Regions from separate parts of the Streptomyces sp. NPDC037288 genome, predicted to be linked through region 1. Evidence: riboswitches for the same ligand, from Rfam matches in the RefSeq annotation. Region 1 holds a riboswitch; the other holds the start of a gene.
The links. Region 1 has a riboswitch for glycine ahead of gcvT (glycine cleavage system aminomethyltransferase GcvT). Riboswitches for the same ligand answer to the same signal wherever they lie in the genome.

Region 1 (4,408 bases):
GTGGCGGCGTCCACGTGGTAGGCGACCACGTCGAACTGCTTGCCGGAGAAGTTCAGGCGCATGCCGTGGGTCAGGTGGCCGCCGTGCGCCAGGTCCAGGCCGAGGATGGTGTCCCCGGGCTGGGCCAGCGCGAACAGGGCCGCCTGGTTGGCGGAGGCGCCGGAGTGGGGCTGGACGTTGGCGTACTCGGCGCCGAACAGCTCCTTGATCCGGTCGATGGCGATCTGCTCGGCGACGTCGACGTGCTCGCAGCCGCCGTAGTACCGGCGGCCCGGGTAGCCCTCGGCGTACTTGTTGGTCAGCACCGAGCCCTGCGCCTCCATCACCGCGAGCGGCGCGAAGTTCTCGGAGGCGATCATCTCCAGCGTGGACTGCTGGCGGCCGAGCTCGGCGTCGACCGCGGCGGCGATCTCCGGGTCCAGCTCGTGCAGGGACGTGTTCAGGACGGTCATCGGGCTACGACTCCTCAGCCTGCGTTCTGGGCGGTGTACTCGTCGGCGGAGAGCAGGTCGGCCGGCTCCTCCGTGACGCGCACCTTGAACAGCCAGCCGCCCTCGAAGGGGGCGGAGTTCACCAGCGACGGGTCGTTGACGACGTCCTCGTTGATCTCGGTGACCTCACCGGTGACCGGCGAGTACAGGTCGGAGACCGACTTGGTCGACTCCAGCTCACCGCAGGTCTCGCCCGCGGTCACCGTGGAGCCGACGTCGGGGAGCTGGGCGTAGACCACATCGCCGAGCGCGTTGGCCGCGAACTCGGTGATGCCGACCGTCGAGACGCCGTCCTCGGCGGCCGACAGCCACTCGTGCTCCTTGCTGTAGCGCAGCTGCTGGGGGTTGCTCATGGCCTGAATTCTCCTGTACGCGCGGGAGTGCTGATGAAGGGGGGACTGCTGAAACCGCTGGTGAGCAGCGGAAACGTGCGCGGGGTCACACGGTGACCGCGCCCAGTGTCTACTTCTGGCGCCTGTAGAACGGCAGCGCCACGACCTCGTACGGCTCGTGGCTGCCCCGGATGTCCACACCGACGCCCGCGGTGCCCGGTGCCGCGTGCGCCGCGTCGACGTAGGCCATGGCGATCGGCTTGCCCAGGGTGGGGGAGGGGGCGCCGGAGGTGACCTCGCCGATCACCTGACCGCCCGCGACGACGGCGTACCCGGCGCGCGGCACGCGCCGGCCTTCGGCGATCAGCCCGACGAGGACCCGCGGCGGGTTCTCCTGAGCTCTGGCGGCGGCCTGCTCAAGCGCCTCGCGCCCGACGAAGTCGCCCTCCTTCTCGAACTTCACCACCCGGCCGAGCCCGGCGTCGAAGGGGGTGAGCGCGGTGGTCAGCTCGTGCCCGTACAACGGCATGCCCGCCTCCAGGCGCAGGGTGTCCCGGCAGGACAGGCCGCAGGGGACCAGACCGGCGCCCTCGCCGGCCTTGGTCAGCGCCTGCCACAGCTCCACGGCGTGCTCCGGCTTCACGAACAGCTCGAAGCCGTCCTCGCCGGTGTAGCCGGTGCGGGCGATCAGCGCAGGGACGCCGGCGACGGTGCCGGGCAGGCCGGCGTAGTACTTCAGGCCGTCGAGGTCGGCGTCGGTGAGGGACTTCAGGATGCCGGGGGACTCCGGGCCCTGCACGGCGATCAGCGCGTACGCGTCCCGGTCGTCGCGCACCTCGGCGTCGAAGCCGGCGGAACGCTCGGTGAGGGCGTCCAGCACCACCTGGGCGTTGGAGGCGTTGGCGACGACCATGTACTCGGTCTCGGCGAGCCGGTAGACGATCAGGTCGTCCAGGATGCCGCCGTCGGCCCGGCAGATCATGGTGTAGCGGGCACGGCCCACGCCCACGGAGGCGATGTTGCCGACCAGCGCGTAGTTGAGGAGGGCCGCCGCACCGGTGCCGGTGACGGTGATCTCGCCCATGTGGGAGAGGTCGAAGAGGCCCGCCTTCGTGCGCACGGCGATGTGCTCGTCGCGCTCGGAGCCGTAGCGCAGGGGCATGTCCCAGCCGGCGAAGTCGGTCATGGTCGCACCGAGCGAGCGATGCAGCGCGTCCAGCGCGGTATGACGCGGCTCAAGGGGTTCGGTACTGCTCATCGGACGGTCGTCTCCCAGGAAAGCAGACAGGCGAGGAACGTTCCTCCCCATCTGTCATCGGAACCTGAGAGGTTCGCCAGGACCGCCACAGGGACGATCACGGCTTGCACCTTGGGTGGAGCCACTGTCGCAGCGGCCCGCTTTTCAGATGTGCCTCGCCCGCGCGGTAACGGGGCCTGAGAGATTCAAGGGAGGGACTTGCTCCTTCGGCGCCCCGGCAGCAGTGCTGCCAGGAACTCTCCCGCGCGGATTCAAGCGGCCGGTATGCAGTTGGCGGCCACATCATTGCACGGCGAGCCGGCTTTTGTAACCGACCTGTGGCAGGACGCGGACCTCTCCACCACCGCCGTTCATTACCTTCTCTTTACGTATAGCGGGCATGAGCATTACCGGGCCGACAGGGGAGGAAGATCACGGTGAACAGGACCGCGGTGTATGCCACCGCCACCACAGGCATCGCGGTGCCGAGGCGGCGTCCCGCCCCGGCCCCCGTCGTCCGCGACCTGCGCGACCGCGCCGGCCGCGGCCCGCACGCGCTGCTCTTCGGCCCCGGGGACCTGGCGGTGATCACCGGCCTGCCCGGCAGCGGCAAGTCCACCCTGATGCGGCGCGCGGTCGCCGGCCGCCGCATCGACTCCCAGGACGTGCGCGACCGCTTCGCCGCCCGCCTGCCCCGCGCGCTCCCGTACGCCCTCTACCGCCCGCTGGTCCGCCTCGCCCACTACACCGGCCTGCGCCGCGCCCTGCGCACCGGGGAGGGGCTCGTCGTCCACGACTGCGGCACCCAGCCCTGGGTGCGCGCCTGGCTCGCCCGCGAGGCGCGCCGCCGCGGCGGCACCCTCCATCTGCTCCTGCTCGACGTCGCGCCCGGTACCGCCCGCGAGGGGCAGCGGTCCCGCGGCCGGGGCGTCTCCCGCCACGCCTTCCGCCGTCACCGCCGTACGACCGCCCGGCTGCTCGACACGGTCGAGCGGGGCGAGCTGCCCGCGGGCTGCGGATCCGCGGTGCTGCTGGACCGCGGGGCGGCGGACACCCTGCGGCGGATCGCCTTCACCGGATGAGATCGCGTTCACCGGATGACATCGCATGCAGCGGACGAGATCGCACGCACCGGACGAGGAGGACGACGTGCACAGGGTGAGGGACTATCACAGCCACCCGCTAGCCTTCTTGGTCACAGCAGTGGCTTCCAGCAGGCGGTAGGCAGATGGACTTCCCGGCAGACATTCCCGCGGACTTCCCGGCACAGGCGCACCCCCAGCCGCACGGCGGCTGGCCCGGCAACGAGCTCGAGGAGGTGCTCTCGGCCTCCCTCGGCATACCCGCCGCGGCCGGCCGGATCATCGAGGTCCTGGGCCGCAGCCTGCTGTGGATCCCGCTGCCGGGCGGCGGCGGCCCCGACAGCGGCCCGCTGGACCTGCCCACGCTGGACATCGGCGGCCAGGTGTACGTCCCGGTGTTCAGCTCCGAGGAACAGCTGCGCCAGGCGGCCGGCTCCCACATGTCGTACACCATCGCCCCCGCCGTGGAGTTCGCCCGCGGTCTGCCCCCGCAGGTCGGCATGGCCGTGAACCCCGACGCCCTGGTCGGCATCCCGCTCCCGCCCGAGGCGGTGGCCGAGCTGTGCCGGACCGGCCGCACCCCGCTCGACGGCCCCGGCACCGGCGGCCGGGTCCGCCTCTTCGAACCCGACTGGCAGGACGACCCGGTCGACTTCCTCTCCGCCGCGTCCGCCGAGTTCGCCGAGACCGGCGTGGTCCTCGCCGCCCGCCGCTGCCTGGCCGCCATAGAGACGGACGACCCGGTGATGTTCGTCGGCGTCGAACTCTCCCAGTGGGAGGGCGACCTGCGCACCCTCCCCCTGCAGGCCCTGGGCCGAGCCCTCGGCAAAGTCCCGGTCAGGTGGCCGGTCAACCTCGTCCTCCTGGACGTGACGGACGACCCGGTGGCGGGCTGGCTGAAGGACAACGTCCGCCCCTTCTATCAGTACGGTCACTGATCAGCAGGCAGGGGCGCAGCGGACCTCAGGGGCGCGGGGAACTGCGCGGGTGACCCACCGCAACCCCGCACCCGCGCACGATCCCGAGGCCGCACCCCGGTGGGCGCATAAGCTGTCTCCACACACGGGGCAAGAAAAGAGAAGGGCACGACAGGTGAGCGCGAGCCACAGCGGCAGCGTCGAGCACATGCTGCGCCAGGTCACGCCCGGACGCTACGACGCCTACGAGGCACTGCTGCGCGCCCTCGCCGCCCCGTCCTCCGGTCAGATCTGGATGCTCCTGTGGCACGGCCAGGCCGGCTCCCCGGACGCCCAGTACGGAAACATG
Region 2 (4,408 bases), on a different contig from region 1:
GACGCTCGTCGGGCACAACCCGGCGGACGAGCTGGCGCGGCGCCGCAACCGGGCGGTCTGACGCCGGTCCTCGCGGGGCCGGGCATTGTCAGTGCCGTGGGGCAGCATCGGAGATGTGAGAAACGCGCCCACGATCCTGCATCTCGACATGGATGCCTTCTACGCCTCGGTGGAGCAGGCGTCCAAACCGAGCCTGCGCGGGAAAGCGGTCGTCGTGGGCGGCCTCGGACCACGCGGGGTGGTGGCCACCGCGTCGTACGAGGCGCGGGTCTTCGGGGTCCACTCGGCGATGCCCATGGCCCAGGCCCGCCGGCTGGCACCCAACGCCGCCTATCTGGTGCCGCGCTTCACCCTGTACCGGGCGGTCAGCGAGCAGGTGATGGCGCTGTTGCGGGAGCTGTCACCGCTGGTGGAGCCGCTCAGCCTGGACGAGGCGTTCGTGGACCTGGAGGCCGGCGGGACGGCCTGGGACGAGGAGTCGGCGCGGCTGACCGCGATCAGGCTCCGCGCGGACATCCGGGCGGTCACCGGGCTCACCGGATCGGTCGGGCTCGCCGCCTCCAAGATGCTCGCGAAGATCGCCTCCGAGCAGGCCAAGCCGGACGGTCTGGTGCTCATCGAGCCGGGGTCCGAGCGGGCCCTGCTGGAGCCCATGCCGGTGCGGACCCTGCCCGGGGTCGGGCCGGCCACCGGCGACCATCTGCGCAGAGCCGGGATCACCACGGTCGGGGAACTGGCTCAGGCGGGCGAGGACGAGCTGGTCCGGCTGCTCGGCAAGGCCCACGGGCACGCGCTGTACGCCATGGCCCTGGCCCGTGACGAGCGGCCCGTGGTGGCCGAGCGCGAGGCGAAGTCGGTGTCGGTCGAGGACACCTACGACGTGGACATCCACGACCGGCTGCGGATCGGGCTCGAGGTGCAGCGGCTCGCCGACCGGTGTGTGGGGCGGCTGCGCGGGGCCCGGCTGGCGGGGCGGACCATCGTGCTGAAGGTGCGGCGGTACGACTTCTCCACGCTGACCAGGTCGGAGACGCTCAGGGGGCCGACGGACGATCCGGCGGTCGTGCGGGAGGCGGCGGCGCGGTTGCTGGACTCCGTGGACACCACGGGCGGGGTACGGCTGCTCGGCGTGGGTGTGTCCGGGCTCGCCGACTACACGCAGGAGGACCTGTTCGCGCAGGCGTTGCCCTCGCGGGCTGCGGAGACGCCGGAGGAGGACGTGACTGAGACCGTGGCTGAGGCCGTTGCGCAGCAGCCGGAGCCGGTCGGACGGCACTGGCGCGCCGGGCAGGACGTGCGGCATGCCGAGTACGGGCCCGGGTGGGTGCAGGGGAGTGGGCTGGGGCGGGTGACCGTGCGGTTCGAGACGCCGCAGTCCCCTCCGGGGAGGGTGCGGACGTTCTTCGTCGATGACCCTGCGCTCGAGTCCGCTGATCCGTTGCCGTTGGTTTCGGACCTCGCCGGCACGCCCGCCCGTCCCGGTCAGCCGAGCAGCGGCCGACACGAGGCTCCGCCCCGGACCCCGCAGAGGGATGAGGAGTCGGGGACCCCGCAGAGCGATCAGCTCTCCTCCGAGCCCGCCAGCTTGCCGAAGTCACGGTCCGGGACGGACGGAGGGGGTGCCACGTCCAGGCCGTAGTGGTGGTAGAGCTGGAGTTCCTGTTCGGGGGAGAGATGGCGGCCCACGCCGAAGTCGGGGGCGTCCTTGATCAGGGTGCGGTCGAAGGGGACGTGGAGGGAGCCTTCGATCAGTTCGCTGGGCTCCAGGGGGACGAAGGCGTCCCGGGAGAACAGGCCGGTGCGTATGGCCGCCCACTCGGGCACGCCGGTCGCGTCGTCGAGGTACACCTCGTCGATGGTGCCGATCTTGGTCCCATTGCGGTCGAACGCCTTGCGGCCGATCAGGTTGCGCGGATCGATCTCGGTCTGCACGGTCCCTCTCCCTCCACGTGGTCGCAACTCATCCGTAAGCACTACAAAAGAGCACATTCAGGGAGGCGGCCACTCGAAGGCTCGGGCGTTGACCTCGCTGGTAGGCTGACAGCGGCTGCTGACCCCGTGCGGGAGAGTCCTCCGACCACCTCGGAGGCGCCGAAGGAGCAAATCCTCCCCGGAATCTCTCAGGCTCACGTACCGCACGGACGAGGTCACTCTGGAAAGCAGGGCGGGTGTCGACGGCTTCCGCTCTCACCGACGGTGAAAGCCGGGACTCTCGGGTCCCCGGTGAAGCTCTCAGGTTGAGATGACAGAGGGGGAGGCCGTCGGGGCACCCGCGCCGTGGTGCCCCTCAAAGGTCGCGTCAGACCAGGAGGCCTCCGCAATGACCGCCCACCGCATTCCGCTCTCGGAGCTCGAAGCGGGCATCCCCTTCGAGCAGCGCCACATCGGGCCCGACCAGGAGGCGTGGGCCAAGATGCTCGCGCACGTCGGCTACGGCTCGCTGGACGAGCTGACCGCCGCCGCGGTCCCTGATGTGATCAAGAACGCCGACGCCCTCGACCTGCCGGGAGCCCGCACCGAGGCCGAGGTGCTCGCCGAGCTGCGCTCGCTCGCCGACCGTAACCAGGTCCTCGACTCCATGATCGGCCTGGGCTACTACGGCACCTTCACCCCGCCGGTCATCCTGCGCAACGTCATGGAGAACCCCGCCTGGTACACCGCGTACACCCCGTACCAGCCGGAGATCTCGCAGGGGCGGCTCGAGGCCCTGCTGAACTTCCAGACCGTGGTCGCCGACCTCACCGGTCTGCCCACCTCCGGCGCCTCCCTGCTCGACGAGGGCACGGCCGCCGCCGAGGCGATGTCCCTGTCGCGGCGCATGGGCAAGAACAAGAAGGGCCTGTTCCTGGTCGACGCGGACGCGCTGCCGCAGACCATCGCCGTCATCGAGACGCGCGCCGAGCCGACCGGTGTGGAGGTCGTCGTCGCCGACCTCAGTGAAGGCATTCCGGCCGAGCTGGCCGAGCGCGAGATCAACGGCGTGCTGATCCAGTACCCGGGCGCCTCCGGTGCCGTACGGGACATCAAGCCGGTCATCGACCAGGCGCACGAGCTGGGCGCCCTCGTCACCGTGGCCGCCGACCTGCTCGCGCTGACCCTGCTGACCTCGCCGGGCGAGCTGGGCGCGGACATCGCCGTCGGTACGACCCAGCGCTTCGGTGTGCCGATGGGCTTCGGTGGTCCGCACGCGGGCTACATGGCCGTGCACGAGAAGTTCGCGCGCAGCCTGCCCGGCCGCCTCGTGGGCGTCTCCGTCGACGCCGACGGCAACAAGGCCTACCGGCTCGCGCTGCAGACCCGTGAGCAGCACATCCGCCGGGAGAAGGCCACCAGCAACATCTGCACCGCGCAGGTGCTGCTCGCCGTGATGGCCGGCATGTACGCCGTCTACCACGGGCCGGAGGGGCTGAAGACCATCGCCCGGCGCACGCACCGGTACGCCACGATCCTCGCCGCGGGCCTGAAGGCCGGCGGTGTCGAGATCGTGCACGGCGCCTTCTTCGACACCCTCACCGCGCGCGTGCCCGGCAGGGCCGCCGAGGTCGTCGCCGCCGCCCGGGCGGGCGGCGTCAACCTGCGGCTCGTCGACGCCGACCACGTCTCCCTCGCCTGCGACGAGACGACCAAGCGGGCCCAGCTGGCCGCCGTGTTCTCCGCCTTCGGTGTCGAGGGCGACATCGAGGGGCTGGACGCGACCGCCGAGGACACCCTCCCCGAGGCGCTGCTGCGCACCGACGTCTACCTGACCCACCCGGTCTTCCACCAGTACCGCTCCGAGACCGCGATGCTGCGCTACCTGCGCAGGCTGGCCGACCGCGACTACGCGCTCGACCGGGGGATGATCCCGCTGGGCTCCTGCACCATGAAGCTCAACGCGACCACGGAGATGGAGCCGGTCACCTGGCCGGAGTTCGGGCAGCTGCACCCCTTCGTGCCGGCCGAGCAGGCCGAGGGCTACCTCACGCTCATCCGTGAGCTGGAGGAACGTCTCGCCGAGGTCACCGGCTACGACAAGGTCTCCCTGCAGCCGAACGCCGGTTCCCAGGGCGAGCTGGCCGGTCTGCTGGCCGTACGGGGCTACCACCGGGCCAACGGTGACGAGCAGCGCACGGTCTGCCTCATCCCGTCCTCCGCGCACGGCACCAACGCCGCCAGCGCCGTGATGGCCGGCATGAAGGTCGTCGTCGTCAAGACCGCCGACGACGGCGAGATCGACGTGGCGGACCTGCGCGCCAAGATCGAGCAGTACCGCGACGAGCTGGCGGTGCTGATGATCACCTACCCGTCCACGCACGGCGTGTTCGAGGAGCACGTCGCCGACATCTGCGCCCAGGTCCACGAGGCCGGCGGCCAGGTGTACGTCGACGGCGCGAACCTCAACGCCCTCGTCGGCCTCGCGAAGCCGGGC

Region 2: another riboswitch for glycine. It lies ahead of gcvP (aminomethyl-transferring glycine dehydrogenase); the one in region 1 lies ahead of gcvT (glycine cleavage system aminomethyltransferase GcvT).

What each region holds. Positions count from the first base shown of each region.
Region 1 is NZ_JBVJVY010000025.1:49,900-54,307, forward strand. Features, by position in the region: gene glyA (serine hydroxymethyltransferase) at 1-452, opposite strand, end outside; gene gcvH (glycine cleavage system protein GcvH) at 467-844, opposite strand; gene gcvT (glycine cleavage system aminomethyltransferase GcvT) at 954-2,081, opposite strand; glycine riboswitch at 2,123-2,235, opposite strand; glycine riboswitch at 2,236-2,335, opposite strand; gene ACZ7GZ_RS26035 (AAA family ATPase) at 2,498-3,142, shown strand; gene ACZ7GZ_RS26040 (enhanced serine sensitivity protein SseB) at 3,289-4,080, shown strand; gene ACZ7GZ_RS26045 (enhanced serine sensitivity protein SseB C-terminal domain-containing protein) at 4,268-4,408, shown strand, end outside.
Region 2 is NZ_JBVJVY010000055.1:8,832-13,239, forward strand. Features, by position in the region: gene ACZ7GZ_RS37025 (MerR family transcriptional regulator) at 1-61, shown strand, start outside; gene ACZ7GZ_RS37030 (DNA polymerase IV) at 116-1,639, shown strand; gene ACZ7GZ_RS37035 (PRC-barrel domain-containing protein) at 1,561-1,932, opposite strand; glycine riboswitch at 2,052-2,146, shown strand; gene gcvP (aminomethyl-transferring glycine dehydrogenase) at 2,321-4,408, shown strand, end outside.